2 regions of the Actinomadura monticuli genome follow, and region 1 is predicted to be linked to the other one. Evidence: riboswitches for the same ligand, from Rfam matches in the RefSeq annotation. Region 1 holds a riboswitch; the other holds the start of a gene.
What was found. Region 1 has a riboswitch for ZMP and ZTP ahead of glyA (serine hydroxymethyltransferase). Riboswitches for the same ligand answer to the same signal wherever they lie in the genome.

Region 1 (15,141 bases):
GCGCTGCTGAAGCACTTCGGCTCGCTGAAGCGGCTGAAGGACGCGACGCCCGAGCAGGTCGCCGAGGTCCCGGGGATCGGCATGCGCAGCGCGGAGAGCATCGTCGCGGCGCTGCACGGCGGCGCCGTCCCGGGCGGCGGAGGCGAGAGCGCCGGCGGGGGCGCCGGCGACGGGGAGCACAGGGGGAGACGGGCATGACCAGCGAGACCAAGATCCCGGACATCGTGATCGTCACCGGCATGTCCGGGGCGGGCCGCAGCACCGCGGCCAAGTCCCTGGAGGACCTCGACTGGTTCGTGGTCGACAACCTGCCGCCGGGGCTGCTCGCCACGATGGCCGACCTCGGCGGCCGGGTGAAGGACGCGGTGCCCCGCATCGCCGTCGTCGTCGACGTGCGCAGCCGCGCCTTCACCGAGGACCTGCACTCCTCGATCGCCGAGCTGGAGGCGCGCGGCGTCCACCCGCGGGTCGTGTTCCTGGAGGCGAGCGACGCCGACCTGGTGCGCCGCTTCGAGAGCGTCCGGCGCCCGCACCCGCTGCAGGGCGACGGCCGCCTGGTGGACGGCATCGCCCGCGAGCGGGAGCTGGTCCGCGAGGTGCGCGCCGAGGCCGACCTCGTGATCGACACCAGCGGCCTCAACGTGCACGAGCTGCGCAACAAGATCATCGGGTTCTTCGGCAACGACACCGGCGAGTCCAGCCTCCGCGCCACCGTCGTGTCGTTCGGCTACAAGTACGGCCTGCCGGTCGACGCCGACCTCGTCGTCGACTGCCGCTTCCTGCCGAACCCGCACTGGGTGCCGGAACTGCGGCCGAAGACGGGCCGCGACACCGCCGTCCGCGACTACGTCCTCGGGCAGCGCGGCGCCAAGGAGTTCCTGGACGCCTACGCCGAGGTCCTGCGTCTGCTCGCCGACGGGTACGAGCGCGAGGGCAAGCACTACGTCACGCTCGCCGTCGGATGCACCGGCGGAAAACACCGTAGTGTGGCCATGGCGGAACAGATCTCCGCCCGGCTGCGGGACGCGGGCATCGACGTGCAGGTCGCCCACCGCGACCTCGGCCGCGAATGACCGCCCGCGGCTCCCGGACGAGGAGAGAAACGGCACGGTGAAGTCCCCTGGCCCGGACGCGGGTCCGAAGGTCGTCGCGCTCGGCGGCGGCCACGGCCTCTACGCCTCGCTGTCGGCGCTCCGCCGCGTCACCGACCGGCTGACCGCGATCGTCACCGTCGCCGACGACGGCGGCTCCAGCGGCCGGCTCCGCCGCGAACTCGGCGTGCTGCCGCCCGGCGACCTGCGGATGGCGCTCGCCGCCCTCTGCGGCGACGACGAATGGGGCCAGACCTGGCGCGACGTCGTCCAGCACCGGTTCCGCAGCGAAGGCGACCTGAAGGACCACGCCGTCGGCAACCTCCTCATCGTCGCTCTGTGGGAACTGCTCGGCGGCGCCGACGCGTCCGGCTCCACCGTCGCCGGGCTCGACTGGGTCGGCCGGCTGCTCGGCGCGCACGGCCGCGTCCTCCCGATGGCGGCCGTCCCCCTCGACATCGTCGCCGAGGTGCGCGGCGCCGACCCGGCCCGCCCCGACGAGATCACCCATGTCAAAGGGCAGGTGGCGTGCGCGAAGACGCCCGGCGGGGTGCTCGGCGTGTCGCTCGTCCCCGCCGACCCGCCCGCCTGCCAGGAGGCCCTCGACGCCGTCGACGACGCCGACTGGATCGTGTTCGGCCCCGGCTCCTGGTTCACCAGCGTCCTGCCGCACCTCAAAGTGCCCGCGCTGGCCCGCGCCCTCACCACCGCCCGCGCCCGCCGCGTCGTCGCGCTGAACCTCGCGCCGCAACCCGGCGAGACCGACGACTTCTCACCGCAGACCCACCTGGAGGTCCTGCAGGCGCACGCCCCGGACCTGCGCGTCGACGTCGTCGTCGCCGACCGCGACGTGGTGGACGACCCGGCCGCGCTCGACAAGGCCGTCCAAGCCCTCGGCGGGCGCCTCGTCCTCGCCGACGTCGCCGCCGACGACGGCTCGCCGCGTCATGAACCCGCCCGGCTGGCCCAAGCCTTCGTACAGATCTTCAGCGAGTGACGACCCGCGGGGCCGAAATCGGCCACACTGCTGGGAGTCCGATAGGGGGAGGGTTCATCAGATGGCGATGACCGGTGTGGTCAAGGACGAGCTGAGCAGGCTCACGGTCATGAAGCCGTGCTGCCGCAAAGCCGAGGTCTCGACGCTGCTGCGGTTCGCGGGCGGCCTGCACCTGGTCAGCGGGCGAATCGTGATCGAGGCCGAGATCGACACCGGGGTCGCGGCACGGCGCCTGATCAAGGACATCGCGGAGGTGTTCGGACACACCTCCGAGGTCGTCGTGCTCGCGCCGAGCGGACTGCGCAAGGGCAACCGCTACGTCGTCCGCGTCTTCCGGGACGGCGAGTCGCTCGCCCGGCAGACCGGCCTCATCGACGGCAACGGCCGGCCCGTCCGCGGCCTGCCCCGGCACGTGGTCGCGGGGGCGGCCTGCGACGCCGAGTCGGCCTGGCGCGGCGCGTTCCTCGCGCACGGCTCGCTCACCGAGCCCGGCCGGTCCATGTCCCTCGAAGTGACCTGCCCCGGCCCCGAGGCCGCGCTCGCCCTCGTCGGCGCCGCCCGCCGCCTCAAGATCCACGCCAAGGCCCGCGAGGTCCGCGGCGTCGACCGCGTCGTCGTCCGCGACGGCGACGCGATCAGCGCCCTCCTCACCCGGCTCGGCGCGCACGACAGCGTCCTCGCCTGGGAAGAGCGCCGCATGCGCCGCGAAGTCCGCGCCACCGCCAACCGGCTCGCCAACTTCGACGACGCCAACCTCCGCCGCTCCGCCCGCGCCGCCGTCGCCGCCGGCGCCCGCGTCGCCCGCGCCCTGGAGATCCTCGGCGACGACGCCCCCGAGCACCTCGTCAACGCCGGCCGCCTCCGCCTGGAGCACAAGCAGGCGTCCCTGGAGGAACTCGGCCAGCTCGCCGACCCGCCCCTCACCAAGGACGCCATCGCCGGCCGCATCCGCCGCCTCCTCGCCATGGCCGACAAACGCGCCGGCGACCAGGGCATCCCCGGCACCGACGCCAACCTGACCGCCGACATGCTCGCGCCGTAATTCACTGGGGGGCGCGACCCCCCAATCCCCCGTTGCGACGCAGGCGATCCTCGCGCCGCTGTTGCGGTCCAAGAGGGGGCGTGTTCCCCGGGTTATTTGGGGTTCAGGTCGCCTCTGAGGACTCGGTGGATCAGGTCGTCGCGGAGGTGGCCGTAGCCGGTTTCGGCCCAGACGCTCTCGGACGGGTCGGCCTCGAAATAGGGGACGTCGCGGCCGTCACGGCGGTCCATGAGGATGTCGGGGGTCTCCTTCGCGCGGGCGGCGCGGGCGCAGTCGCGGCAGGCGTGGACGCGCAGGCGGCGGCGGGAGCCGATGGGGCGCCATTCGATCCTGGTGGCCGCGTCGCCGTGCAGCGGGTTGAAGAAGCAGAGCGGGCTCGGCGGGATCTCCGGCTCGCCCGCGGCGACGGCCCGCGCGGACGCGAGCGCGTCGTGGCCCTGGTCGAGCAGGACCAGGACGCCCGCCAGGTCCGGGACGCCGCGTGCCCGGTCCAGCGTCTTGGAGGCCGCCTGGTAGGCGTCCAGCGCCCTGGTCATCAGGTCGCCGGCGCGCTCCCCGGAGACGGGCACGTCGGTGGTGTCGAGGAGCTCGCCGAAGGCGATGACCTCGCGGGACGTCTGCTCGCGGAGCTGGTCCTCGCTGGCGCGCTTCGCCGTGGAGAAGACCGTCCTGGGCAGGAGCAGCGCGCTGCCCGCGCGGTGCGCCGACGCCATGCGGCGGCGCCGCCACAGGAGGAGGCCGCCGAGTCCGGCGGCGGCCGCGACGCCCGCGGCGCCGAGAGTGAGCGGCACGGCCGAGGAGCCGCCGGACGACGGGTCCTCCTCCGGCTCCGACTCCGAGCGGCGTTCCTGGGCGCGCTTCTGGATCAGCGCCGACTGGCGGTCGTACTCCTTCTTCGCGTTGCCCGACAGCATGAGGTCGGCGATGCGGTCGAGGCGGGCCGCGAGCGACGCGTCGTCCATGGAGCGGTCGAAGGCCACAGCCCAGGCGGCGTAGCGGGCCTGGTGGTCGCCGCCGAACTCCTTCGCCCGCAGGTCGTCGCCGATGTCGCTGAACGTGATGTAGACGCCGTCCCTGCCGAGCTTCGCGTGCACGACCGTCGCCAGCTGGTCGTCGTCGCTCCAGGTTCCGCCCTTGACCAGCGGGACGAGGACGACGAAGACGGGGACGGGGAATCCGCGGAACTTGGCGCTGAGCCGTGCGCGGTCCGCCTCGGGCAGCGCGGAGGCGAGGGACGGGTCGACGTAGATGGGGGAGCGCCGCAGCGCCGCGGCCAGCCGATCGCCGGGGGATGGTTCACTCGACACCGAGATACTCCTGGATGCGCCGGATCAGATCGCCGTCGGCCCCGAAGGCGGTGTCCTTCCAGACCCCGGCGATGGTGTGGTGGGGGCGCGGCCCGTCCGGGCCGGGGACCTTCAGCTCCCGCGCCGCCAGCTCCGCCGTGCCGCGGCCTCCGCACGCCGCGCAGACGCGGCGCCGCCTGGGGCCCGCCGTGCCCAGCCGCAGCTTCCGGTTCTGCGTCGACGTGCCGTGCAGCGGGTTGACGTAGCAGGGCGCCGGGGGCCTCTCGGTCTTGTGGACGAGGGCCGCCCGTCCCAGCCGGGCCAGGACGATCGTGCCGACGAGGTCGAGGGACCTGCCGGGATCGTCGCCCGCGTCGTCGTAGAGGATCTGCGCGACGTCATAGGCGGACACCGCGTACTCGCGGCCCGGGTTCCCGGTGCTCTTGGGCAGTAGGGCGCGCAGCCGGTCCAGTTCCCGGCGGCCCATGCGGCGCAGCCACTTCATGGACGGCTCGGCGGGCGCACCCGGGCGGGCCTCCACGGTGGCGATGGCGGGGACCGGGCGGGGCTCGCGGCGCCGCCGCCGGTACGCTGCGGCGCCCACGCCCGCGCCGTACAGGGTGAGGCCGGCGACCGGGCCGGCGAGCAGCAGGCCGGTGAGGAAGGGGGCCCTGGTCTCGGCCTCGGCCGGCCGCAGCCGGTCCTCCTGCCCGAACGGGTCGGGCGTGCTGTAGAGGCGGGGGGTGTCCGGGGGCCCGGACCGGGCGTCCCGGATGACCCGCAGCCGGGCGGACAGCCGGTCGGCGAGGTCGGCGAACCGGTTCTCGGTGTCGGCGGGCCGGTCCGCGGTGTCGTCCTCGATGGAGTACAGCCGGCGCGGCACGCCGAACGCCTTCTCCTCGAACCAGGAGGACGAGTTGACGAGCACGTAGAGGCCGTCGCGCCGGAGCCTGTCGTGGAGCCAGTGCAGGAACACGTCGTCCCTGCCCTGGCTCTCCGACTCCGACTTGTTGGGGATCACCACCACGTAGACGGGCGTGCCGAGCACGGCCGCCGCCGACCGCATCGCCTCCCGGACGCGAGCGCGTCCGGCCTCGTCCAGCGCCGAGGCCATGTCGGGGTCGACGAAGAGGGGGTCCTCGGCGAGCGCCGCCGCGACGCGTTCCAGCCTGTGCTGCGCGTAGGCGGGGACCGGCTCGCTCGCGGCCGCGGGCGCCGCCGCGAGCAGCGGTGCGACGACGGCGACGGCCGTGAGGACGAGAATCCGGGCGATGGCGTTCACCGGCGCTTCCTTCCGCCCGCCGCGGAAACCGGCCTGGCCTTGCTCCGCGTCTTTCCGGCCCGTGCCTTCCGCCTCCGGTTCCGGTAGGACGCCAAGAGGAGCAGGAGGAGGAGGAGCGCGCCGCCGCTGAGCGCGGTACCGGTGGCGAAAGCACGCCATTCGGCCCGGCTCGCGGCCCGTTCCGACCGGTCGTGGGCGTCCAGGGCGATGCGCGTCTTCGACTTCGGCCGCGGCCCGCCGGCCTCCCGCCGCTCCTTGGCGCGGCCGGACAGGACGATCTCCACGAACCGCTCGACCATCGCGACCGCGCCCGCGTCGGACGGCAGTTCCGACGCCGTGGCCCACATCGCGTCCTTCACCGGGAGCGTGGCGCCGCCGTACTGGACGGCCGTGAACGACGGGCTCGTCGGGTCCGCGACGATGTAGACGCCCGGGCGGCCGAGGTCGTCGTGCAGCAGCGGGACGAGGTCCTCCGTCCCGTAGCCGTCGGCGAGCACCGTCGGCGTCACCGCGACGTAGGCGGGGACGCCGAGCCGGGCGACGGCCTTCTTGATCCGCCCGGCCGCGTCCGCCGGCAGCGCACGCGGTGCGTGATCGGTCACGTAGACGGGGTCGCGGCGCAGTTCCGCGATGAGGTGGTCGATGCGGCTCACCGGCTTCGCACGCTCCAGCACGGCGCCCGCGGCGCCCGCGGCGGGCACCGGCACGCACGCGAGCAAAGCACCGATCACCAGGACAGACATGCCGCGCCACATGGACGGCGAGTGTAGTGATGATCGACGAATGCCGTGAGCTGGGGTACAAGCGGAGGAATCCCCCGGCCGGGGGACGCCCGTCTCACCCGTGAAAACCCACACCGCCGGTGTCGGGCTACCCGCGAGTCATTGGATAGGGTCGAGAGCGGGGAGGACCCCGGGTCCACCGCAGTTAACAGTCCGGCCCGAGCCGGGCGATACGACGTGAGGGAGAGCCGTTCCGTGACCATCCGAGTAGGCATCAACGGGTTCGGCCGGATCGGCCGCAACTTCTACCGCGCTGTGAAGGCGAGCGGGGCCGACATCGAGATCGTGGCGGTCAACGACCTGACCGACAACGCCACGCTCGCCCAGTTGCTCAAGTACGACAGCATCCTCGGCCGTTTCCCCGAGGACGTGCGCGCGACCGCCGACGAGATCGTCGTGGGCGGCAAGGCGATCAAGGCGTTCGCCGAGCGCGACCCCGCCAACCTGAAGTGGAGCGACGTCGGCGCGGACGTCGTCGTGGAGTCCACCGGTTTCTTCACCGACGCCACCAAGGCCAAGGTGCACGCCGACAACGGCGCCAAGAAGGTGATCATCTCGGCGCCGGCCAAGAACGAGGACGTCACCCTCGTGCTGGGCGTCAACGACGACAAGTACGACCCCGCGGCGCACACGGTGATCTCCAACGCGTCCTGCACCACCAACTGCCTGGCCCCGCTGGCGAAGGTGCTGCACGACAACTTCGTCATCGAGAAGGGCCTGATGACGACGATCCACGCCTACACGCAGGACCAGAACCTGCAGGACGCGCCGCACAAGGACCTGCGCCGCGCCCGCGCCGCCGCGCTGAACGTCGTGCCGACCTCCACCGGCGCCGCCAAGGCGATCGGCCTCGTGCTGCCCGAGCTGAAGGGCAAGCTGGACGGCTACGCGCTGCGCGTCCCGGTGCCGACCGGCTCCGCCACCGACCTGACCGTCAACGTGTCCCGCGAGGTCACGGTCGAGGAGGTCAACGCGGCGTTCAAGGCCGCCGCCGAGAGCGGCGCGCTGAAGGGCTACCTCACCTACACCGACGACCCGATCGTCTCCAGCGACATCGTCACCGACCCGGCGTCCTGCATCTTCGACTCCGGGCTGACCAAGGTCATCGGCGACCAGGTGAAGGTCGTCGGCTGGTACGACAACGAGTGGGGCTACTCCAACCGCCTCGTGGACCTCGTCAAGCTCGTCGGCTCGCAGCTCTGATCGCCGTTCGGGCGGAGCCGGGGGTCTGGGGGCCGCCCCCGGACGAACCCTGACCCCGACCGTTCGACAAGCCGTCTCCGCCGTGGCCGCCGCGCCCAGGATGGGCGCGCGGCCACGGCGCGGCCGTGCAGGGAAGGACATCGCATCCCGATGCGCACCATTGACGATCTCGACGTCGCCGGAAGGCGGGTGCTCGTCCGCGCGGACTTGAACGTCCCGCTGCGGGACGGCGCCATCACCGACGACGGGCGGATCCGGGCCAGCCTCCCGACGATCGAGGCGCTGCGCGCCAAGGGCGCCAAGGTCATCGTCTGCGCCCACCTCGGCCGTCCCAAGGGCGAGGTCAAGCCCGAGTTCTCGCTGGCGCCGGTCGCCCGGCGGCTCGGCGAGCTGCTCGGCGCGGACGTGGCGTTCGCGTCCGACGTCGTGGGCGACTCCGCCCGCGCCACCGCCGAGGGCCTCGCGGACGGCGGCGTCGCGCTGCTGGAGAACCTGCGCTTCGAGCCGGGCGAGACCAGCAAGGACGACGCCGAGCGCGGCGCGCTCGCCGACCGGCTGGCCGCCCTCGCCGAGGTCTACGTCGGCGACGGGTTCGGCGCGGTCCACCGCAAGCACGCCTCCGTCTACGACGTGCCGCGGCGGCTCCCGCACGCGGCCGGCGGGCTGATCGCCGCCGAGGTCGAGGTGCTGAAGCGGCTCACCGAGGACGTCGAGCGCCCCTACGCGGTCGCGCTCGGCGGGTCCAAGGTGTCCGACAAGCTCGGCGTCATCGACAACCTGCTCGGCAAGGCCGACCGCATCCTGATCGGCGGCGGCATGGTGTTCACCTTCCTCAAGGCGCAGGGCCACGAGGTCGGCAAGAGCCTCCTGGAGGAGGACCAGCTCGGCACCGTCCGCGACTACCTGCGGCGGGCCGAGGAGGCCGGCGTCGAGTTCGTGCTGCCCGTCGACATCGTCGCGGCCACCGCGTTCGCGGCCGACGCCGACCACGCCGTGGTCGCCGCCGGCGCGATCCCGGCCGACCGGCTCGGCCTCGACATCGGCCCCGAGTCCGGCAAGCTGTTCGCCGCGCGCCTCGCCGACGCCCGGACGGTGTTCTGGAACGGCCCCATGGGCGTGTTCGAGATGGAGCCGTACTCGCACGGCACGCGCGCCGTCGCGCAGGGCCTCATCGACTCGGGCGCGTTCACCGTGGTCGGCGGCGGCGACTCGGCCGCGGCCGTCCGGCAGCTCGGCTTCGACGAGGCCGCCTTCTCGCACATCTCGACCGGCGGCGGCGCCAGCCTCGAATACCTCGAAGGCAAGACGCTGCCCGGCCTGCAGGCTCTGGAGGACTGACCGATGGCCCCCGCTACCCCTTCCCGTAAGCCGCTGATGGCCGGCAACTGGAAGATGAACAACAACCACCTCGAGGCGATCGCGCTCGTCCAGAAGATGGCGTTCGCGCTCAAGGAGCCCGACTACGACGCCGTCGACGTTGCGGTGATCCCGCCGTTCACCGCGATCCGCTCCGTGCAGACGCTGATCGACGCCGACCGGCTCGGGATCCAGTACGGCGCGCAGGACGTCTCCCAGCACGCCTCCGGCGCCTACACCGGCGAGATCTCCGCCGCGATGCTGGCGAAGCTCGGCTGCACCTACGCCGTGGTGGGGCACTCCGAGCGCCGCCAGTACCACGCGGAGGACGACGCCGTCGTCAACGCCAAGGCGCGGGCGGCGCTCGCCGCCGACCTCACCCCGATCCTGTGCGTGGGCGAGGGCCTGGAGGTCCGCAAGGCGGGCGAGCACGTCCGGCACTGCCTCACCCAGCTCGACGGCGGGCTGGAGAAGATCACCGCCGAGCAGGCGCGCCGCACCGTGATCGCCTACGAGCCGGTCTGGGCCATCGGCACCGGCGAGGTCGCCACCCCGCAGGACGCGCAGGAGGTGTGCGCCGAGATCAGGACGCGAATCGCCGAGCTGTACGACGGCGGGGTGGCCGACGAGGTGCGTATCCTGTACGGCGGTTCGGTCAAGGGCGGCAACGTCGCCAAGCTGATGGCGCAGGACGACGTGGACGGCGCCCTGGTCGGCGGCGCCAGCCTGGACCCGGGAGAGTTCGTCAAAATCTGCCGGTACCGGGAGCTCCCCGTCTGATCAAAACTGATCAATTCAGTTTGAACTGGGGGTTCTTGCCGAACCAGCGGGTAGTTCGTCGTACCCTTCGTAGCTGACGGGTAAACCGCCCGGCCCGACCCTCCGTCCCGACCTACAGACAAAGGCGTTGAAGAATCGTGATCATCGCATCGTCCATCGTGCTCATCGTCACGAGCCTGCTGATGGTGGTCCTCGTCCTGATGCACAAGGGCAAGGGCGGCGGGCTGTCGGACATGTTCGGCGGCGGCGTCTCGTCGTCCCTGGGCGGGTCGTCCGTGGTCGAGCGCAACCTCGACCGGCTGACCGTCGGCGTCGGGGTGCTGTGGTTCGCGTCCATCGTCGTGCTGGGGCTGCTGTTCAAGCACAAGGGCGTCGGCTGAGCCACCCGTCTGACACATGCGATCACCGCGCCGCCCCAGGAGGTCACGGGCGGCGGCGGAACACCGAGCGAGGAGTTATCCGTGGGTAGTGGCAACGCGATTCGGGGCAGCCGTGTCGGGGCCGGTCCGATGGGAGAGGCGGAGCGCGGCGACGCCGCCCCCCGCGTCTGGGTGACCTTCTACTGTGCCAACCGGCACGAGACCCGCCCCAGCTTCGCGACGGACGTCGCGGTCCCCGAGACGTGGGACTGCCCGCGCTGCGGGTTCCCCGCCGGTCAGGACTCCGAGAACCCCCCGGCGCCGCCGAAGACCGAGCCGTACAAGACGCACCTGGCCTACGTGAAGGAGCGCCGCAGCGACGAGGACGGCGAGGCCATCCTCGAGGAGGCGCTCGCCAAGCTCCGCCAGAAGCGCGCCGCCGTCAAGAAGGCCATGGAGGCCGCGGCCCGCTGAGCCGCCCTCCGCACAGGCATCCGTGCGGCCCGGCCCCTGCGAAGGGGACCGGGCCGCACGCCGTTTCGGGGGCGGGGACGCGGCGTCAGCGGTCGGGGGCGCAGAGGCGGTCGTCGGTGGACACCAGCACCGTGCTGGCTATCTCCGGCTTTGTCCCTCCATGAGGCGTCCAGGCGCCGGGCCTGAGCCCCCGCGGAAGCGCCGCCACGAGCAGGGACCGCCTCCCGTCGAATATTCTTCGGGATATGAGGCTCGCGGGCGTGGTTCGCGCGCGGGAGTTCGGCACCGGCGGACGATTCGGAGGCGACGGGTGGACGCGGTCGACCAGGCGATCCTGCGGCGGTTGCAGCGGGACGGGCGGCAGACGAACCGGGAGCTGGCCGAGGCGGTGGGGATCGCGCCGTCCACGGCCCTGGAGCGGACGCGGGCACTGCGGTCCCGGGGAGTCGTCACCGGATTCCACGCGGCGGTCGACTTCGAGCGCCTCGGCCGCGGGGTGCAGGCGCTGATCTCGATCCGGATCCGGCCGCAGTCGCGGGAGGCGATCGAGTCGGCCCGGGACGGCATGGCCGCGATGCCCGAGACCGTCGGGGTGTTCGTGGTGACGGGCAACGAGGATCTGCTCGTCCACGTCGCGGTGCCGAGCACCGCGTACCTGCGCGACTTCGTGCTCGACCGGCTGGCGCGGCGCAAGGAGTTCGTGGACGTCCGCACCACGGTCGTCTACGACCACGTCCAGGCGGTGGAGCAGTCCGAACTTCCATCGCCGGACAGGCGGTAGTCCCGAACGTCCTGCGCCGGGCTGCCCCTTCGCCACGATCAGAACGAACGTGTGACGGCCGCAGCCCTCTGGGTCGAACGAACGACGGCTGCTGAACAGATGGGCCGCATCTTCTTCTAGCGTCCGACGCATGGACCGACGAAGCAATGCCTCCGGATCGATGCTGGTGCTCGCTGCCGGGGTGCTCTGGGGGTCCGTCGGGCCCGCGCAGGTGCTGGCCGCCCCCGCCGCCGGGCCGGTCGCGGTCGGCGGGGCGCGGATCCTGTCCGGCGGGCTGATCCTGGCCTTGCTCGCGCTCGTGGCGAACCGGCGCGCGTTCGTGACGCTCGGGCGGCGCACGTGGCCGCCGCTGCTGGCGGCCTCCGCCGCGACCGGGACGTTCCAGGCGGCGTTCTTCAGCGCCGTCGACCGCACCGGCGCCGCCGTCGCGACCGCCGTGGTGTTCGGCCTGGCGCCGGTCTCGACCGGGCTGTGCGAGCGGCTCGTCCTCGGGACCCGGCTGAGCCGCAGGTGGTGGGCCGGGACGGCGGCCGCGATCGGCGGCGTCGCGCTGCTGATGCTGCCCGGGTCCACCGTCGGCGTCGACCCGGTGGGCATCCTGCTGAGCCTCGCCGGCGGGACGTGCTTCGGCGTCTACACCGTGTCCGCCAAGGTCCTCACGGGACGGGACGCGGGCATGGCCGCGGCCGTGTCGGTCACGCTGCTGGCCGGGGGAGCGGCACTGCTGCCCTGGACGCTCGCGGAACTGCCCGCCCTCGCCGCGCCGCGCTCGGCGCTGCTGGTCGGCTGGCTCGGGATCGCGGCGACCGCGGCCGCGTACATGTTCTTCGTCACCGGCCTCGGCGGGGTGACGGCGGCCGCCGCCGGGACGCTCAGCCTCGCCGAGCCGCTGGTGGCGTCGGGTCTCGCCATCGCGGTCCTCGGCGAGCGCCTCTCGCTCCCCGTCGCGGCGGGATCGCTGCTCCTGCTGGGCGGGCTGTTCGTCGTCTCCGTCCCGGCACGGGCGCGGCCGGCCCGATATGATGGCGATCACGTGACTGGCGCAGTCAAGGTGGAGACGACCACCGGGGAGCGAAACTAGTCCGCACGCCGCGCGCCTGGGTGTACGGGTCCCCTTCGCCGGGGCGCCCGAAGTCCCGGCGCGAGCAGCGCGGAGGCTCACGATGCACGAACCGCCCGTACCCCATCTGCAGAGCAGCGACCCGGAGATCGCCGGGCTGGTGGAGGCGGAGGCCCGCCGCCAGTACGAGAAGATCCGGCTGATCGCGTCCGAGAACTACGTGTCCCCGGCGGTCCTGGAGGCCACCGGGTCGGTGCTGACGAACAAGTACTCCGAGGGCTACGCCGGCAAGCGGTACTACGAGGGGCAGCAGAACGTCGACCCGATCGAGCTGCTGGCGATCGGGCGGGCGAAGGAGCTCTTCGGCGTCGAGCACGCCAACGTCCAGCCGTACTCGGGGTCGCCCGCGAACCTCGCCGTCTACATGGCGTTCCTGGAGCCCGGCGACCCGGTGATGGGCCTGTCGCTGCCGATGGGCGGGCACCTCACGCACGGCTGGTCGGTGTCGGCCACCGGCACGTGGTTCCGCCCCGTCCGCTACGACGTGCGCGCCGACACCGGCCGCGTCGACATGGACCAGGTCCGCGACCTGGCGCTGAAGGAGCGGCCGAAGCTCATCTGGTGCGGCGGCACCGCCATCCCGCGGACGATCGACTTCCCGGCGTTCGCGGAGATCGCCCGCGAGGCGGGCGCGGTGCTCGCCGCCGACGTCGCGCACATCGCGGGGCTGATCGCGGGCGGCGCGCACCCGTCCCCGGTGGGGCACGCCGACGTGATCTCCACGACCACGCACAAGACGCTGCGCGGCCCGCGCGGCGCGATGGTCATGTCGACGGCCGAGCACGCGAAGGCGATCGACAAGGCGGTGTTCCCGGGCCTGCAGGGCGGCCCGCACAACCACACGACCGCCGCGATCGCGGTCGCGCTGCGGGAGGCGGCGGAGCCGGGCTTCGCCCGGTACGCGCGGCAGGTCGTCGCGAACGCGAAGGTGCTGGCCGCCGCGCTGGCCGACCGCGGCTACGACCTGATCTCCGGCGGCACCGACAACCACCTCATCCTGATCGACCTGACGAACAAGGGCGTCGCGGGCAAGCCCGCCGCGCAGGCCCTCGACCGCGCGGGGATCGAGCTGAACTACAACGCCGTCCCGTTCGACCCGCGCAAGCCGTTCGACCCGTCCGGGCTGCGGCTCGGCACCGCCGCGATCACCACCCGCGGCCTCGCCGAGGGGCAGATGCCGCAGGTGGCGGCGTGGATCGACGAGGTCGTGCAGGCCGCCGCCGGCAACGACGGGACGGTCGTCGAGCGGGTCGCCGGGGAGATCCGGGAACTGCTGGCGTCCTACCCGATGCCGGGCTGGGCGACGCCGCGCTAGGCGCCGCGCAGAACGGTGATCATGCGCCAGGCCTCGGGGTCGGTGAGGGCCACGGCGTCCTCGCCGGTCCCGAAGTCGCCGTACCGGGCGACGACGCCGAGGCCGCCGGCGAGGCGGAGCGCGGCGTCCAGCTCGGTGGCGGTCCAGAAGCGGTAGGGGACGACGTCGCGGATCACCCGCGTGGCGTCCCCCTCCGTGATCGTCATCGTGACGTGGTCGTCGGCGATCTGGGTGACCGGGTCGAGCCGGTCGGACGGCTCGCCCCACCGCACGCTCGCCCGGACGCCGCCGCGCTCGACCGTCCAGCCGGTGCTGACGCTGGGCTCGCCGCCCAGCCGGTCGCGGGGGTGCGACATCTCCACGATGTAGAGGCCGCCGGGGGACAGGTGCGCGGCGACGCGGCGCAGGTGCGCGACGAACGCGTCCAGCGTCATGAGGTGGGACGTCGAGTCGAGCATCGTGACGACGAGGTCGAACCGGCGGCCGAGGTCGAACCGGGTCATGTCGTCCTGGACGACCTCGATCCGCGCGCCGGGGCGGGCGGCGTAGGCGCACATCGCCGGGTTCAGGTCGAGCGCCGTCGCCGCGAGGCCGCGGCGCCCGAACTCGCGGGCGTGCTCGGCCGGCCCGGCGGCCAGTTCCAGCACCGTCGCGGGCTTCAGGCCGTGCTCGGCGCACCAGCCGAGCAGGACGTCGGCCTCGGCGGCCACGTCGCGGAACGAGCAGGCCAGCTCGTAGGCCCCGGGGTCGTCATAGATGCCGCTCACCCGGCCATCCTGCCAGCGCCTCCGCGCCGCCGGGACGGGCGCCGGGCCGCAGCCTGATCTCCAGGATCGCGGCGTCCTCGGTGTGCCGCGCCCGGCCGCCGAGCGAGCCGAGCAGCCGCCGGATCCGCGTGTTGGCGGTGAGCACCGTCGCGCGCAGCTCCACCAGGCCGCGGTCGTGCGCCACCGCCAGGATCAGCTCGGCGAGGCCGCGCCCGAGACCGCGGCCCTGCCAGGCGTCCTCGACCAGGAACGCCACCTCCGCGACGCCCGGATCGATGACGTGGACGAGGTGCGCCATCGCGAGCAGCGACCCGTCCGCGCCCTCGGCGACCAGCGTCAGGCCGCGCGCCGGGTCGCAGAATCCTTCGAACACCCGTTGCGTCGGGTACGGCTTCGAGCTGAAGTAGCGCATCCTGCGGCTGTCGAGGGAGCAGCGCTCGTGCAGCGCGCGGACGGCGTCCGCGTCGCGCGGCTCGATCGGCCGGACGACGACCTGCGTGCCGTCG
Region 2 (15,141 bases), on a different contig from region 1:
CACATCGTGGACGATCCCGAACCGGGGCCCGAGCCGCCGCGCAGGCCCGTCCCGCCGCCGCGCGCGGACCCGAACCGCACCGAGAACCGGGGCGGCGCGATCTACGTCCTGCGCGAGGAGCCCGAGCGGGACGACTAGCGCCGGAAGATCGGCGCCGGGGACGTCGGGGCCGGGCGGTCAGAGCAGGTGGCCGTACTTGTCCATCCAGCCGGGCGGCAGGTCGAGCTTGTCCTCGATCTTCGGGTAGTACTCGTCGCGGCACACCTGCTTGTCGGTGTTGGTGTTGGACGCGTTGACGCAGTCCCAGTAGCCGCTGAACTCCGTCCGCAGGAAGACCGCCATCGCGACCATCAGCAGCGACATCGCCAGGCCGATCCCGCCCATGACCATGCCGGGGAGGGCGCCGGGCACGGCGTCCCGGGTGCCGCGCACCTGCCGCCGGGCCCGGATCCCGACGACGAGCGCGGCGACGCCGAGCACGAGGCCGAGCGGATAGAAGAACAACGAGGTCAGCAGGGCGATGCCGCCGAGCCACAGGGCCCGCAGGCCGGTCTGCCGCGCCTCGGACGGTCCTGCGGGCGGCTCTCCCGCCGGCCGCCCGTCCGGGCGGTCCTCGGGACGGGCCTCGCGGCCCTGCTGCTCGCTCACGTTCGTTTCCTCCTGGCCCGTCCGCTTGGACGTACGGTGTGGATCCGCCCGCGCGGATCTGCGGTGAAGCGGTGTCGAACCGGCCCGATAGGCTTCGTGGTGTCCCAGCAACGTCCACCGGGGAGTCATGGTGTCCGCCCGGCTCGTCGTCCTCGTCTCCGGCGCGGGGACCAACCTACAAGCGCTGCTCGACGCGTGCGCGGATCCAGCCTACGGGGCGAAAGTGGTGGCCGTGGGGGCGGACCGCCCGGATATCGCGGGAACCGAACGCGCAGAACGTGTGGGTTTGCCCACTTTTACGGTGCGCGTCCCGGATTTCCCGTCCCGGGACGACTGGGACGCGGCCCTGGCCGAGGCCGTCGCCGAGCACGAACCCGACCTCGTCGTCTCCGCCGGCTTCATGAAGATCTTCGGGCCGCGCTTCCTGGCGCGGTTCGGCGGCCGGACGGTCAACACCCATCCCGCGCTGCTGCCCTCGTTCCCCGGCGCGCACGCCGTACGGGACGCCCTGGCGTACGGCGTCAAGGTCACGGGCTGTACGGTTCACTTCGTCGACGAAGGCGTGGACACCGGACCCGTCATCGCCCAGGAGACCGTCCCCGTGGGCTGGCATGACGACGAAGACTCCCTGCACGAGCGGATCAAGCGGGTGGAGCGCCGGCTCCTCGTCGACGTCGTCGGACGCCTCGCCCGCGACGGCTGGACCACGCGCGGCAGGCGGGTCTCGATGAAGTGCAGGACCTGCGGCGACGCGTCCGACAGGGTAACTTCCGACGATCATGAGGGGAGCTCGGCCGGTGAGTCGGGTGGCGATTAGGCGCGCGCTGATCAGCGTGTACGACAAGACCGGGCTGGAGGAGCTGGCCCGCGGCCTGCACGAGGCCGGGGTGGAGATCGTCTCGACGGGGTCCACGGCGGGCCGGATCTCCGCCGCCGGCGTCCCGGTGATGAAGGTGGAGAAGCTCACCGGCTTCCCCGAGTGCCTGGACGGACGGGTCAAGACCCTGCACCCCAAGGTGCACGCGGGCCTGCTCGCCGACCGCCGCAAGGAGGACCACCTCCAGCAGCTCGACGACCTGGCCGTGGAGCCGTTCGACCTCGTGATCGCGAACCTGTACCCGTTCGCCGACACGGTCGACTCGGGCGCGGGGCCGGACGAGTGCGTCGAGCAGATCGACATCGGCGGCCCGACGATGGTGCGCGCCGCCGCGAAGAACCACGCGAGCGTGTCCGTCGTCGTCGACCCGGCCGCGTACGGGTCCGTCCTCGACGCGGTGAAGGCCGGCGGGTTCACCCTGGCGGAGCGGCGCCGCCTCGCCGCGCGGGCGTTCGCGCACACCGCGTCCTACGACGTGGCCGTGGCGTCCTGGTTCGCCGGCTCCTACGCCCCCGACGAGACCGCCGCCGAGACGCGGTGGCCCGACTTCCTCGGCGCCACCTGGGAACGGTCGAACACCCTCCGGTACGGCGAGAACCCGCACCAGCGCGCGGCCCTGTACCGCTCGCCCGGCGAGACCGGGCTGGCCGGCGCGGAGCAGCTGTACGGCAAGGAGATGTCCTACAACAACTACGTGGACACCGACGCCGCCCGCCGCGCCGCCTACGACTTCACCGAGCCGTGCGTGGCGATCATCAAGCACGCCAACCCGTGCGGCATCGCGGTCGGCGCCGACATCGCCGAGGCGCACCGCAAGGCGCACGCCTGCGACCCCGTGTCCGCCTACGGCGGCGTGATCGCGGCGAACCGCCCGGTCACCGCCGCCATGGCGCGGCAGGTCACCGAGAGCTTCGCCGAGGTGGTCATCGCCCCCGCCTTCGACGACGAGGCCGTCACCGTCCTGAAGGACCGGTTCAAGAACGTCCGGCTGCTCGTCTGCCCGGACGCCCCGGCCGGCGCCGCCGAGTACCGGCGCATCGACGGCGGCGTCCTGCTGCAGGACGTCGACCGCGTGGACGCGCCCGGCGACGACCCGTCCACCTGGGAACTCAAGACCGGCGACGCCGTCGACGAGGCCACCCTGCGCGACCTGGCGTTCGCGTGGCGGGCGGTCCGCTCGGTGAAGTCGAACGCGATCCTGCTGGCCGCAGGCGGCGCGACCGTCGGCGTCGGGATGGGCCAGGTCAACCGGGTCGACTCCGCCAAGCTCGCGGTCGCGCGGGCCGGCGCGGAGCGCGCCGCGTCCGCCGTGGGCGCGTCCGACGCGTTCTTCCCCTTCCCGGACGGCCTCGAAGTGCTCACCGAGGCGGGCGTGAAGGCGGTCGTCGAACCCGGCGGGTCCGTCAACGACGACAAGGTGATCGAGGCGGCGCGGAAGGCCGGGATCGCCCTGTACTTCACCGGCGTCCGGCACTTCTTCCACTGACGCGCTGATGGCCGGAGGGGCCGGCCGGCCCGCGGACTGCCCACTCGTTCCGGCAGGTAGTCTCGGGCTGGCCGCGCCCTCATGACCCTCCGTTGACTCCGGCGCGGGCATTCCGTGATGGAGGCGCGATGGACGTGCTGCTCGCCGTCATGCTGAGGTCGGTGTACCTGGTCGGCTCGCTGCTGATGGACTCCCGCCAGGTGATCGGGCTGGTCGCCGCCTTCCTGGCCGCGGTCCTGGCCGCCCGGTTCGGCTGGCACGGCACCGACCGCGTGCTCGCCCGGCGGCAGCGCTCGGAGGACTAGCGCAGCCGTTCCCGCAGGGCCCGCGCCGCGGCGGGCCACTCGTCGTCGGTCATGCCGTAGGCGGCGGTGTCGCGGATCGAACCGTCCGCCCGGATCCGGTGCTTGCGGTGCACGCCCTCGAACGAGGCGCCGAGCCGCTCGATCGCCGCCCGCGACCGCGCGTTCCGGACGTGCGTGTGCCAGCCGACCCGGATCGCGCCCAGCTCGTCGAACGCGCGGCCGAGCAGGAGCAGCTTCGCCTCGGTGTTGACCGCCGTCCGGTGCCACCGCGCGCCGAGCCAGGTGTGGCCGATGCACAGGCCCCGGTGGGACGGCGCGACCTCGTAGTACGACGTCGTCCCCGCCACCTCCCCGGTCGCCGCGTCGATCTGGACCCAGGGGAGCCGGACGCGGCGCTCGCACTCGTCCAGCGCCCTGCCGACGAGCGCGGCCATCTCGCCGGCCGTCCCCGGCCGCCGCTCGCTCAGCCACGTCCACACGTCCGGGTCCCTGGACGCCTCGAACAGCCCGCCGGCGTGCTCGGGGGACAGCGGCTCCAGCCGCACATGACGCCCGGTCAGGACGGGCCGCTCGAACCATGCGTCGCTCATGCCGCTCACGCTAGAAGGCCCGGCGCCCGCGCCGGCAGGGCCACTCGGCGCCGATTCCCGCGTGCCACTCGCCCGTTACCATGGGTTTTCACGTGACTGGCGCGGCAAGGTGGATCACCACCGGGGAGCGAACGACAGTCCCGTTGCCGCGCGCCTGGGCGGACGGGACCTCGAGCCGGGCTCGGTCCTGCGAGGCCCCGGCGAGATCCACGCGGAGGAACGCATGACGGCACAGATTCTGGACGGCAAGGCCACGGCCGCCGAGATCCGCTCGAACCTCAAGGTCCGCGTCGAGGCGCTCCGCGACCGCGGCGTGACCGTCGGGCTCGGCACCGTGCTGGTCGGCGACGACCCGGGCAGCCGCTCCTACGTCAACATGAAGCACCGCGACTGCGCCGAGGTCGGCATCGAGAGCATCCGCCGCGACCTGCCCGCCACCGCCTCCCAGGACGACGTGGAGCGGGCCGTCGCCGAGCTGAACGCCGACCCGGCCTGCACCGGCTACATCGTCCAGCTCCCGCTGCCGAAGGGCCTGGACGAGCAGCGCGTGCTGGAGCGCATCGACCCGGCCAAGGACGCCGACGGCCTGCACCCGACGAACCTCGGCCGGCTCGTCCTGATGCGGCCGGGGCCGCTGCCCTGCACCCCGAAGGGCATCGTGGAGCTGCTGCGCCGCTTCGACGTCCCGATCAAGGGCGCCGAGGTCGCCGTCGTCGGCCGCGGCATCACGGTCGGGCGCTCCCTCGGCCTGCTGCTGACCCGCCGCACCGAGAACGCGACCGTCACCCTCTGCCACACCGCGACCCGGGACCTGGCCGCGCACACCCGCGCGGCCGACATCGTCGTGGCCGCCGCCGGCGTCCCCGGCCTGATCACCGCCGACATGGTGAGGCCGGGCGCGGCCGTCCTCGACGTGGGCGTCTCCCGGGTGGACGGCAAGCTCGCCGGGGACGTCGCCGCCGACGTCGCCGAGGTCGCCGGATGGGTCGCGCCCAACCCCGGCGGCGTCGGCCCGATGACCCGCGCGATGCTGCTCGCGAACGTCGTCGAGGCCGCCGAGCGGGACGGCTGACGCACGCACACACGCGGACGGGGCCGCCGCCCCAGCACCGAGGCGGCGGCCCCGTACTCGTCTTCCCCGGCCGGGGCCGCGCCGTCACCTGCACGGCCCCGCCCGGGAGGGTTCAGCGATCGCCCTCGTTGCGCGCTGCCGGGAGGACGACCGCAGGTTCACATCAGCTGGCCCTCCGTCCGGCGGTGCTCGGGGCGGGACGTCCCGGCCCGTGCCCGTGGCCGGGGGCGCCCGGCCGCCGCGTCTCCGTCGTGCCGCGGACCCCGGGGACCCGGCCGTCCACCGGCGGACGTCCCTGGTGCGGGACGTGCACCGGCGGCAGCGGACGGACGAGGCCCATCGCGATGACCTCGTTGGCGAGCCGCGTGCGCCGGTTGGCGCCCTCGGGGATGCGGAACTTCTGGTAGAGGCGCAACAGGTGCTGCTTGACGGCGGCTTCGGTGACGACCAGCTCGCCGGCGATGTCGCGTGCCGTGGCGGGGGCCACGAACGCCTCGTCGGACAGGGCGGGTCGGCACAGCGAGGTCAGCACGTCGACCTCGCGGCGGGTGAGCTCGGGTGCGACGGCGCGCCGCAGTTCGACGTCCGGGTCGACCTCCTCACGGGGGATGCCCCCCAACCGGCAGCGCGCCGTGCCGAAGCTCACGACGTCACCGTCCTCCAGCACACGGCGGGCGATCGGCCGGCCGTTGACGCGTGTCCCGTTGCGGGACAGGCCCATGTCCACCACGTAGACGTACGGACCGCGTCGGACGATTTCTGCGTGCAAACGGGACACACTCGGGTCGTCGAGGCGTACGTCGACTCCTCTCCCTCTCCCGACCGTCGTAACGTCGGGGCGCAGCGGCATCACCAGCCCGCTGTCCTCGATCCGCATGAACGGCCCCTCCACGGCAGTCCTCCCAGCTAGTTAGCGACCCCTGTCTGCCGGGTTACCCGGGCGCCGTGCCGTCACACCCTCCTACTGGCGAGTAGCACCGATGGTGCAAGGGATTCCGGCCTCCCGGGCACCCTCCGTCACACCCCTTCTCCCGGCGGCGGGCGGCCGGACGGACCGTTCCATCCCGGCGAGGTCGTCGTGGGCCCCGATCGGCGATACCGTGAGGCCATGAGCACTCAGGTGCACCGGCGCCGGCGCAGGGCGCCGCGCCGCAGGGGCGCCGCGCCGCACTGGCTGGCGCAGCTCCCCTACCTGCTCGTGCTCAGCGGAGTCGGCGCCGGCCTGACGCTGTGCGCCTTCAACTACTTCCGCAAGGGCTCCGGCCTGATGGCCGCCGCACTGCTGATCGGCGCGCTCGCCCGGCTGCTGCTGCCCGAGTCGCAGCTCGGCCCGCTCGCCGTCCGCAGCCGGTCGGTCGACTGCTGGACGCTCGTCGTCCTCGGCGAGATGGTCGCGTTCGTGTCGTTGAGCGTCCCGCCGATGAACAAGACCGGCCTCGTCCTCGCGGGCGCGTTCGGCGTGCTGATCGCGCTCACCGCGGCGGCGCGCGGCATCCGGCTGCTCATCGCCGGACGCCGCTCCGCGGGCGGCCCATCACCCGGGAACGGGCCGCCGGGTTAGCGCGTCGTCCCAGGTGGAGGCGTTCTGGGCCGGGCCAGGTCTAGACCGCGTGACCGCCTCGGCTAGCCTAGCCAGTTGAGCCTTACAAGGACTGCTGGCCAGGTGTAGGAAAGGGACAGCACAAGCATGCCCAAGATCAAAGTAACGGGCCCGGTCGTCGAACTCGACGGCGACGAAATGACGCGGATCATCTGGAAATTCATCAAGGACCAGTTGATCCTGCCCTACCTCGATGTGGACCTGAAGTACTACGACCTGGGGATCGAGCACCGTGACGCCACGGACGACCAGGTCACCATCGACGCGGCGAACGCCATCAAGGAGCACGGCGTCGGTGTCAAGTGCGCGACCATCACCCCCGACGAAGCGCGCGTCGAGGAGTTCGGCCTGAAGAAGATGTGGCGGTCCCCGAACGGGACGATCCGCAACATCCTGGGCGGCGTGATCTTCCGCGAGCCGATCGTCACGTCCAATATCCCCCGCCTGGTCCCCGGCTGGACGAAGCCGATCATCATCGGCCGCCACGCCCACGGCGACCAGTACAAGGCCACCGACTTCGTCGTCCCCGGCCCGGGCAAGGTGACGATCACCTACACCCCGCGGGACGGCTCCGAGCCGATGGAGCTGGAGGTCGCGGACTTCCCCGGCGGCGGCGTCGCGATGGGGATGTACAACTACGACGACTCCATCCGCGACTTCGCCCGGACGAGCATGCGGTACGCGCTGAGCCGCGAGATGCCGCTGTACCTGTCGACGAAGAACACGATCCTCAAGGCCTACGACGGCCGGTTCAAGGACCTCTTCCAGGAGATCTACGAGACCGAGTTCAAGTCGGACTTCGAGGCCAAGGGCCTGTCCTACGAGCACCGGCTCATCGACGACATGGTCGCCGCCGCGCTCAAGTGGGAGGGCGGGTTCGTCTGGGCCGCCAAGAACTACGACGGCGACGTCCAGTCCGACACCCTCGCGCAGGGCTACGGCTCCCTGGGCCTCATGACGTCCGTCCTCATGACGCCGGACGGCAAGACCGTCGAGGCCGAGGCCGCGCACGGCACGGTGACCCGCCACTACCGGCAGCACCAGCAGGGCAAGCCGACGTCGACCAACCCCATCGCGTCGATCTTCGCGTGGACGCGGGGCCTGGAGCACCGCGGCAAGCTCGACAACACCCCCGAGTTGATCGACTTCGCCCGCAAGCTGGAGCAGGTCTGCGTCGAGACGGTCGAACACGGCCAGATGACCAAGGACCTCGCCCTCCTGGTCGGCCGTGAGACCCCCTGGCTGACGACGCAGGAATTCCTGGAGGCCCTCGACACCAACCTCCAGAAGAAGATCAACGGCTGACACCCCTCCGCCGAGGCCGTCCCGGAGCGATCTGGGGCGGCCTTTCGCGTGGGGGCGGCATGCCGGTGGGTGCACCTGGGCGTCGGCGGGTAGGGGCTGCGCGATAACCTGACCCACGAAAGTATCTCGACGGCGAGAGAAACCGCGGCGGCGCGGCTCTTCGGCGGTCGGGTTCGAAGGATGGCCGCCTGAGCCCCGTCAGGTCACAGCAGGAGAAGGACGCATGACGCGCACCCCAGTCACAGTCACCGTTACCGGCGCCGCGGGCCAGATCGGCTACGCGCTGCTGTTCCGCATCGCGTCCGGGCACCTCCTCGGCGCGGACGTCCCCGTACGCCTGCGCCTCCTGGAGATTCCGCAGGCGGTGAAGGCCGCCGAGGGCACCGCCATGGAGCTGGACGACTGCGCGTTCCCGCTGCTGTCCGGCATCGACATCTTCGACGACGCCACCAAGGCCTTCGACGGCGTGAACGTCGCGCTGCTCGTCGGCGCCCGCCCCCGCACCAAGGGCATGGAGCGCGGCGACCTGCTGGAGGCCAACGGCGGCATCTTCAAGCCGCAGGGCGAGGCCATCAACGCGGGCGCCGCCGACGACGTCAAGGTCCTCGTGGTCGGCAACCCGGCCAACACCAACGCCCTGATCGCGCAGTCGCACGCCCCGGACGTCCCCGCCGAGCGCTTCACCGCGATGACGCGCCTCGACCACAACCGCGCGCTCGCCCAGCTCGCGAAGAAAGTCCGGGGGACGGGGGCACGCGTCTCCGTCGCCGACATCAAGAAGATGACGATCTGGGGCAACCACTCCGCCACCCAGTACCCGGACATCTTCCACGCCGAGATCGCCGGCAAGAACGCCGCCGAGACGGTCAACGACCAGAACTGGCTGGAGAACGACTTCATCCCGACCGTCGCCAAGCGCGGCGCCGCGATCATCGAGGCCCGCGGCGCCTCCTCGGCCGCGTCCGCCGCGTCCGCCGCCCTCAACCACGTCCACACCTGGGTGAACGGCACCGCCGACGGCGACTGGACGTCCATGGCGGTCGTGTCGGACGGCTCCTACGGCGTCCCCGAGGGCCTGATCTCGTCCTTCCCGGTCACCACGAAGGACGGCAGGTGGGAGATCGTCCAGGGTCTGGACATCGACGACTTCTCGCGTGCGCGCATCGACGCCTCGGTGAACGAGCTGTCGGAGGAGCGCGACGCCGTCCGCAAGCTCGGCCTCATCTGACCCTTCACGCGGACGAGCCCCGGACCGACCGAGGTCCGGGGCTCTTCCGTTGCGCCGCGTTTGCCGGAACCGCACAGCGATGTGCCTGATCACGGCGGGCCGGGAAGGCTGGGAACGTGCTGGCTTCGTCCACCGAGAGGGAGGCACCATGCCCGCCACGACCGGCCGCAGGCGCCGCCGCGACACCCCGCCGCCCCGGACGGGAAGCAGCGAGACCGAGGTCCTGCGCGGATTCCTCGACTACCTCCGCGCCTCGATCGCCGCGAAGGTCGACGGCGCCCCCGAACCGCGGGTCCGGGCGGCCATGGTGCCGTCGGGCACGAACCTGCTCGGCCTGCTCACCCACCTGACGTCCGTCGAACGCTCGCTGTTCCTCGGCGAGGAGGTCGCCGACTGGCAGGCGACGTTCGAGGCGGCGCCGGAGGACGGCGTGGCCGAGGTCGTCGCCCGCTACCGGGAGGCGGTCGAGCGTGCGAACGAACTCCTGGACGGGTGCACCGACCTCGCCGCGCCCGTCCCGCGGCCCCGTCCGGGACGCCCCGCTCCCAGCCTCCGCTGGGCGCTCACCCACATGATCGAGGAGACCGGCCGCCACGCGGGCCACGCGGACATCCTCCGCGAACTCATCGACGGCCGAACCGGCCGCTGAGACGAGCCGGTTCAGGCCGCCGTCGCCACGTAGTAGACGTTCACCGGGTCCCCTTCGACCGATCGGACCTGGACGTCGGTGAAGCCGGCGTCCCCGAGCATCCGCCGGGCGGTCTGCTCCCCCCAGACCGTGCCGAGGCCGGCGCCGCCGGTGCTCAGCGAGGTGGTCATGCAGTAGAACACCGAGAAGCCGAACAGCGCGGGCCCGAAGGGATGCCCGACGTTCTCCTCCAGCTTGCTGGACGCGGCGAAGTCGCCCATCAGGAAGGCGCCGCCATCGCGCAGGGACGCGGCGACGGCGTTCAGGACCTCCTGCGGCCGGGCCAGGTCGTGGATGACGTCGAAGGCGGTGACCAGGTCGTACCGGCCGTCGATCTGCGACGCGTCGCCGATCGTGAAACGGACGTTGTCCAGGGACAGCCGGCCGGCCTCCTCGCGGGCGGCCGAGACGCCTTCCTCCGACTGGTCGAGGCCGTGGAAGCGGCTGCGCGGGAAGGCCTGCGCCAGGACGATGGGCGCGTGCCCCTGGCCGGTGCCCACGTCCAGGACGTCGATGCCGGCGCGCAGCCGTTCGGTGAGGTCCGGCACCAGGGGGACGATCGTGTCGACGAGCGCCGCGTCGTAGACGCGGGCCGTCTCCCCCGCTTGGAGGGCCTGGAAGCGGGGGTACGCGGAGTAGGGGACGCCGCCGCCCTCGCGGAAGCATCCGACGACCTGCTGCTCGACCTCGCCCATCAGCGCGATGTACGGCATCATCCCGGCGAGATTGTCGACGCCGGCGGCGGTGGTGAGCGAGGCGGCGTGCTCAGGCGGCAGTGTGTAGGTCGCCTCGTCGGGCTCGTATTCCAGGATGCCTCCGACGACCATGCCGCCCAGCCTCCCGCACGTACCGCTCGTCGAGGTGCGCCGCCTCGGCGATCTCCTGGCTCGTGGACGGGGGCAGTGTGCTCAAGGTGTCGAACAGTCCGGTCTGGTGGCCGACGCTCACGAGGAGGGCCAGCGCGCCCTTGTTGAGCACGTCGACCATGAGGCCGGTGAACGCCTCCTGCCGCGCGGTGTCCGTTGACACGGCCCCCTCCTCGGCTCAGAACGGCATCGTCTCCCCTCCCTACCCGCGGCGGAGGCGATGAGAAAGGGCCGTGCACCAACTATTGCCAGATCCGGCCACCCCCTTTCGCTCCGTGTCACCAGGTCGGTCCGGCGGGGGTCAGTGCCGAGACGCCGACGCCGTAGGGGACGAGGAGCGCCAGGTAGCCCAGGGCCAGGGGCACGCTCTTGAACCGGAGCGGCCGGCGCGTGTCGTACAGGAGGCCCAGCGCGATGGCCGCACAGGCGAAGCCGGCGATGGCGAGCAGCACGGCGGCCGCCATGTCCCACCACAGGTTGGCGGCGGCGGCCGCGGCGAATCCGAGCAGGGCGATGCCGAACGTGCGGGTCCCGCGCCAGAGGGCGCGCAGGGGTGCCGGCATGCGTCCCTCCACAGGATGGTGTGCTGGTCGAACCGTAGCGGTGGCAAATGATCTGAAGGCGTCGGTACCGGTCGCTAGGGTGTGATCCGCTCGGGAAGGTGATCGGGGAGGCGGACGGTGGCGGATCAGGCGTTTCAGGTGGATCTCCGCGGGGTGGTGGACCTGCTGAGCCGCCACCTGTACGCGAGTCCGCGGGTGTATCTGCGGGAGCTGCTGCAGAACGCGGTGGACGCGATCACGGCGCGGGGCGCGGGCGGGCGGGTCGAGATCGAGACCGGTGGCGGGACGCTGCGGGTCGGCGATGACGGCGTCGGGTTGACCGAGGACGAGGTCCACACGCTGCTGGCGACGATCGGACGGTCGTCCAAGCGGGACGAGCTGGGGTTCGCGCGGCACGACTTCCTGGGGCAGTTCGGCATCGGGCTGCTGTCGGCCTTCCTCGTCGCGGACGAGATCGAGGTCGTGACCCGGTCGGCGCGGGGCGGTGACGCCGTCCGGTGGACGGGCCGGTCGGAGGGCAGTTACCAGGTCGAGCCGGGGGAGCGGGACGAGCCGGGGACGACGGTCATGATCAGGGCGCGTCCCGGGGCGGAGGAGCTGCTGAGTCCGGGCGTCGTCGCCGAGCTGGCCCGTACCTACGGGTCGCTGCTGCCGGTCGAGCTGGTCGTGGACGGTGTGCCGATCAGCGGGGACGGGCCGCCGTGGCGGGCGCCCCACCGGGATCCGGCCACGCGGCGGCGGGCGCTGGAGGCGTACTGCGAGGACCTCTACGGGTTCACGCCGTTCGACGTCGTCGACCTGGACGTGCCGGAGGCGGGGCTGACCGGGGTCGCGTTCATCCTGCCCGCGCCCGTCTCGCCGACCGCGCGCGGCGCGCATCGCGTCTACCTGAAGCGGATGCTGCTGGCCGAGAGCGTCGAGGGGCTGCTGCCCGAATGGGCGTTCTTCGCCCGGTGCGTCGTGGACGCCGGCGAGCTGCGGCCCACCGCGAGCCGCGAGGCCCTTTACGAGGACGAACTGCTCGACGCGACCCGGCAGGGGCTCGGGGACGTCCTGCGGCAGTGGCTGGTGCGGCTCGCCGAGACCGACCCGGCGCGGCTGCGCGCGTTCCTGCGGCTGCACCAGCTCGGCGTGAAGGCGATGGCCCTGCACGACCTCGACATGCTCCGGATCGTCGACCGGTGGCTGGAGTACGAGACGTCGTCCGGGCCGATGACGCTGCACGAGTTCCGCCGCCGGCATCCGGACGGCCGGTTCACCGGGAGCGTGGACGAGTTCCGGCGGATGTCGGCGGTCGCGGGCGCGCAGGGCGTCGGGCTGGTCAACGGCGGCTACGTGCACGACACCGAGATCATCGAGCGGCTGCCCGACCTGGACCCCGACATCCGGCTGGCCCGGCTGGACGCGGCGGAGCTGACCACGACGTTCGGCGTGCTCGACCCGGCGGCGGAACTGGCGCTGCGGCCGTTCCTGGCGGCGGCGCAGCGGGCGGTGGAGCGGCTCGGCTGCGAGGTGGTCGTCCGCGACTTCGACCCGGCGTCGCTCCCGGCGCTGTATCTGACCAGCCGCGACGCGCAGTTCCGGGACGAGCTGGCGCGGGCGCGGGAGGAGGCGGACGAGCTGTGGGCGGACGTGCTCGGCGCCGTCAACGCGTCCGCCGGCGTCGAACGTCCCCGGCTGGTGCTGAACCACCGCAACCCGCTGGCCCGGCGGGTCATGTCGCTGGGTGACGGCGGGCCGGTCGAGCCGGCCGTCCAGGCCCTGTACGGGCAGGCGCTGCTGCTCGGCCACCATCCGCTGCGGCCCGCCGACACGGCGGTGCTGAACCGTTCCTTCATCGGCCTGCTGGAGTGGGCCGTCCACTCCCCGGAGGCTCCCGAATGACCACGGACGACGTCTACACCCTGATGGCGCGGTCGCAGGAACTGCCCTACGGGGAGGCCCGGACCGTCCTGGTCGAGGACGCGCTGCGCCGCGCGGAGGCCGCCGGCGACGAGGTGCTGGCGTTCCACGTCCGGGTCCGGCTGACCGACGCCTACCGGTACGGCGGCGAGCCCGCGAAGGCGTTCGCGACGTTCAGCCGGACGCTGGCCGACCACGACCGCGACCCGGGCCGGTTCGACGAGACGCACGGCCTGCTGTGGCAGATGAAGGCGATCGTCAGCTCCCTCACGCTCTTCCCCGAGATCCCGCTCGACCGCGCCTACGCCGTGCTGGACGACATGGAGCGCCGCTACAAGGCGGGCGGGCACAGCCTCCAGGCGGTGTACCACTACCGCAACGTGGTGGCACGGCACGTCGGCGACGGCACGGCCGACGAGTGGTACCTCAAGTGGCGCGCGGCCAGGCGGGACGAGCTGTCCGACTGCGAGGGCTGCGACCCGACCGGCATGGCCCGCCACCTCATCGAGGCCGGGCGTCACGAGGAGGCGTTCGAGGTCGCCGCGCCCGTGCTGAACGCGCAGCTGAACTGCAACGAGCAGCCGCAGTCCATCCAGACGGCGCTGCTGCCCGTGTACCTGCGGACGGGCCGCGCCGAGCAGGCCGCCGACGCGCACCGCCGCGCCTACCGGGTGCACCGGGCGCGGCTCGCCGACCTCGCCGACATCGCCGAGCACCTGGAGTTCTGCGCGGTCACCGGCAACGAGGCGCGCGGCCTGGAGATCCTGCAGCGGCACCTCGGCTGGCTGGACCGGGCGCCGAGCGCGCACGCCGACATGGAGTTCTCCGCCGCGGCGGCCCTCCTGCTGGACCGGCTGACGGCCACCGGGCACGGCGCCGCCACGATCCGCAGGTCCGGCCCGGACGGGCGCGCGGCCGACGTCTCCCTCCAGGAACTGCACGCGGAGCTGGCGGAACGCGCGACGGCCCTGGCCGCCCGGTTCGACGCCCGCAACGGCACGCCGCACCAGGGCGACAAGGTGCGCGCCACGCTTGCCGCCGAGCAGGCCGCCGAGTTCGTCCCGCTGGCCGCGCACCATCGGCGTCCGGCGGCCCCGGCGCCCGAGCCCGCCCCGCAGGACGATCTCGCCGCCGTGGACGACCTCGCCGCCGTGGACGACCTCGACGAGATCCTCGACATCGCCGACCGGCGCCGCAGGAGCAGCGACGTGCCCGGGATGCTGGCGGCCTGGCGCCGGTTCGACGCCGTCGCCGAGGCGGCCGGCCCGACGCCGCTGCAGAAGGCCCGCCGCCTGGACGCCCGGGGCGTCGAGCACGCCGTCGGCGGCGCGGGCGAGGACGCGGTCGCGTGCTGGACGGAGGCGGCCCGGCTGTTCGGCGAGCTGGGCGAGGAGACCCGCCGGCACCGGACGCTCGGCCGGCTCGGCGCGCTGCGCATCGACCTCGGCGACGAGGGAGGGCTGGAGCAGGTGACCGCCTCGGCCGATCACTTCACCGCGCATCCGGGGGAGGACGGCGACGCCGCGCCCGCGCTGCTCCGCCTCGCGACCGCGCACATCAGGTTCGACCGTCCCGCCGACGCTCTCGCCGTGCTGGACCGGGTCGACCCGCAGGACGCGCCCGACCGCGCCGGTGAGCTGTGGTTCCTGCGCGGGCAGGCGCTCCTGCTGACCGACCGCGTCGACGAGGCGGTGGCGGCCCTGCGCCGTTCGCTGGAGACCGCCAGGGACGCCGCCGACTCCGAACTGGTCGCCTCGCCCGCGCTGCTGCTCGCCCGGACGCTGGCCCGGCGCGAAGGCGGCCCAGGCGACGAGGTGTTCGCGCTGCTCGACGAGGTGCTGGCCGCGCTGACCGGCCCGTCGCCGATGCGCGCGGCGGCGCACTCCGAGCGCGGCCTCGCCTTCCTCGCCACGGACCGTCCGGCCGACGCCGTCGCCGACCTGGTCGAGGGCATCGCGGGGTGGACGGCGGAGGGCCTGCACCCGCAGGCCGTGCAGCTCCGCGTCGACCT

Region 2: linked by a shared signal. The riboswitch ahead of SM611_RS30430 (bifunctional methylenetetrahydrofolate dehydrogenase/methenyltetrahydrofolate cyclohydrolase) and the one ahead of glyA (serine hydroxymethyltransferase) in region 1 are both predicted to bind ZMP and ZTP.

Annotation. Positions count from the first base shown of each region.
Region 1 covers NZ_JAXCEI010000001.1:218,716-233,856, reverse strand. The annotation lists gene uvrC (excinuclease ABC subunit UvrC) at 1-198, shown strand, start outside; gene rapZ (RNase adapter RapZ) at 195-1,073, shown strand; gene SM611_RS01130 (gluconeogenesis factor YvcK family protein) at 1,111-2,088, shown strand; gene whiA (DNA-binding protein WhiA) at 2,150-3,130, shown strand; gene SM611_RS01120 (hypothetical protein) at 3,223-4,437, opposite strand; gene SM611_RS01115 (hypothetical protein) at 4,427-5,698, opposite strand; gene SM611_RS01110 (hypothetical protein) at 5,695-6,441, opposite strand; gene gap (type I glyceraldehyde-3-phosphate dehydrogenase) at 6,676-7,683, shown strand; gene SM611_RS01100 (phosphoglycerate kinase) at 7,834-9,021, shown strand; gene tpiA (triose-phosphate isomerase) at 9,025-9,819, shown strand; gene secG (preprotein translocase subunit SecG) at 9,957-10,199, shown strand; gene SM611_RS01085 (RNA polymerase-binding protein RbpA) at 10,281-10,652, shown strand; gene SM611_RS01080 (Lrp/AsnC family transcriptional regulator) at 10,963-11,433, shown strand; partial or broken gene SM611_RS01075 (DMT family transporter) at 11,564-12,364, shown strand; ZMP/ZTP riboswitch at 12,457-12,543, shown strand; gene glyA (serine hydroxymethyltransferase) at 12,597-13,868, shown strand; gene SM611_RS01065 (class I SAM-dependent methyltransferase) at 13,865-14,635, opposite strand; gene SM611_RS01060 (GNAT family N-acetyltransferase) at 14,619-15,141, opposite strand, start outside.
Region 2 covers NZ_JAXCEI010000017.1:63,038-78,178, reverse strand. The annotation lists gene SM611_RS30460 (cell division protein PerM) at 1-138, shown strand, start outside; gene SM611_RS30455 (DUF4190 domain-containing protein) at 178-648, opposite strand; gene purN (phosphoribosylglycinamide formyltransferase) at 776-1,465, shown strand; gene purH (bifunctional phosphoribosylaminoimidazolecarboxamide formyltransferase/IMP cyclohydrolase) at 1,446-3,011, shown strand; gene SM611_RS30440 (hypothetical protein) at 3,140-3,316, shown strand; gene SM611_RS30435 (GNAT family N-acetyltransferase) at 3,313-3,906, opposite strand; ZMP/ZTP riboswitch at 3,989-4,073, shown strand; gene SM611_RS30430 (bifunctional methylenetetrahydrofolate dehydrogenase/methenyltetrahydrofolate cyclohydrolase) at 4,130-4,978, shown strand; gene SM611_RS30425 (FHA domain-containing protein) at 5,142-5,870, opposite strand; gene SM611_RS30420 (DUF3017 domain-containing protein) at 6,087-6,539, shown strand; gene SM611_RS30415 (NADP-dependent isocitrate dehydrogenase) at 6,666-7,883, shown strand; gene SM611_RS30410 (malate dehydrogenase) at 8,107-9,111, shown strand; gene SM611_RS30405 (DinB family protein) at 9,260-9,760, shown strand; gene SM611_RS30400 (class I SAM-dependent methyltransferase) at 9,772-10,626, opposite strand; gene SM611_RS30395 (hypothetical protein) at 10,565-10,828, opposite strand; gene SM611_RS30390 (hypothetical protein) at 10,944-11,228, opposite strand; gene SM611_RS30385 (HSP90 family protein) at 11,346-13,112, shown strand; gene SM611_RS30380 (hypothetical protein) at 13,109-15,141, shown strand, end outside.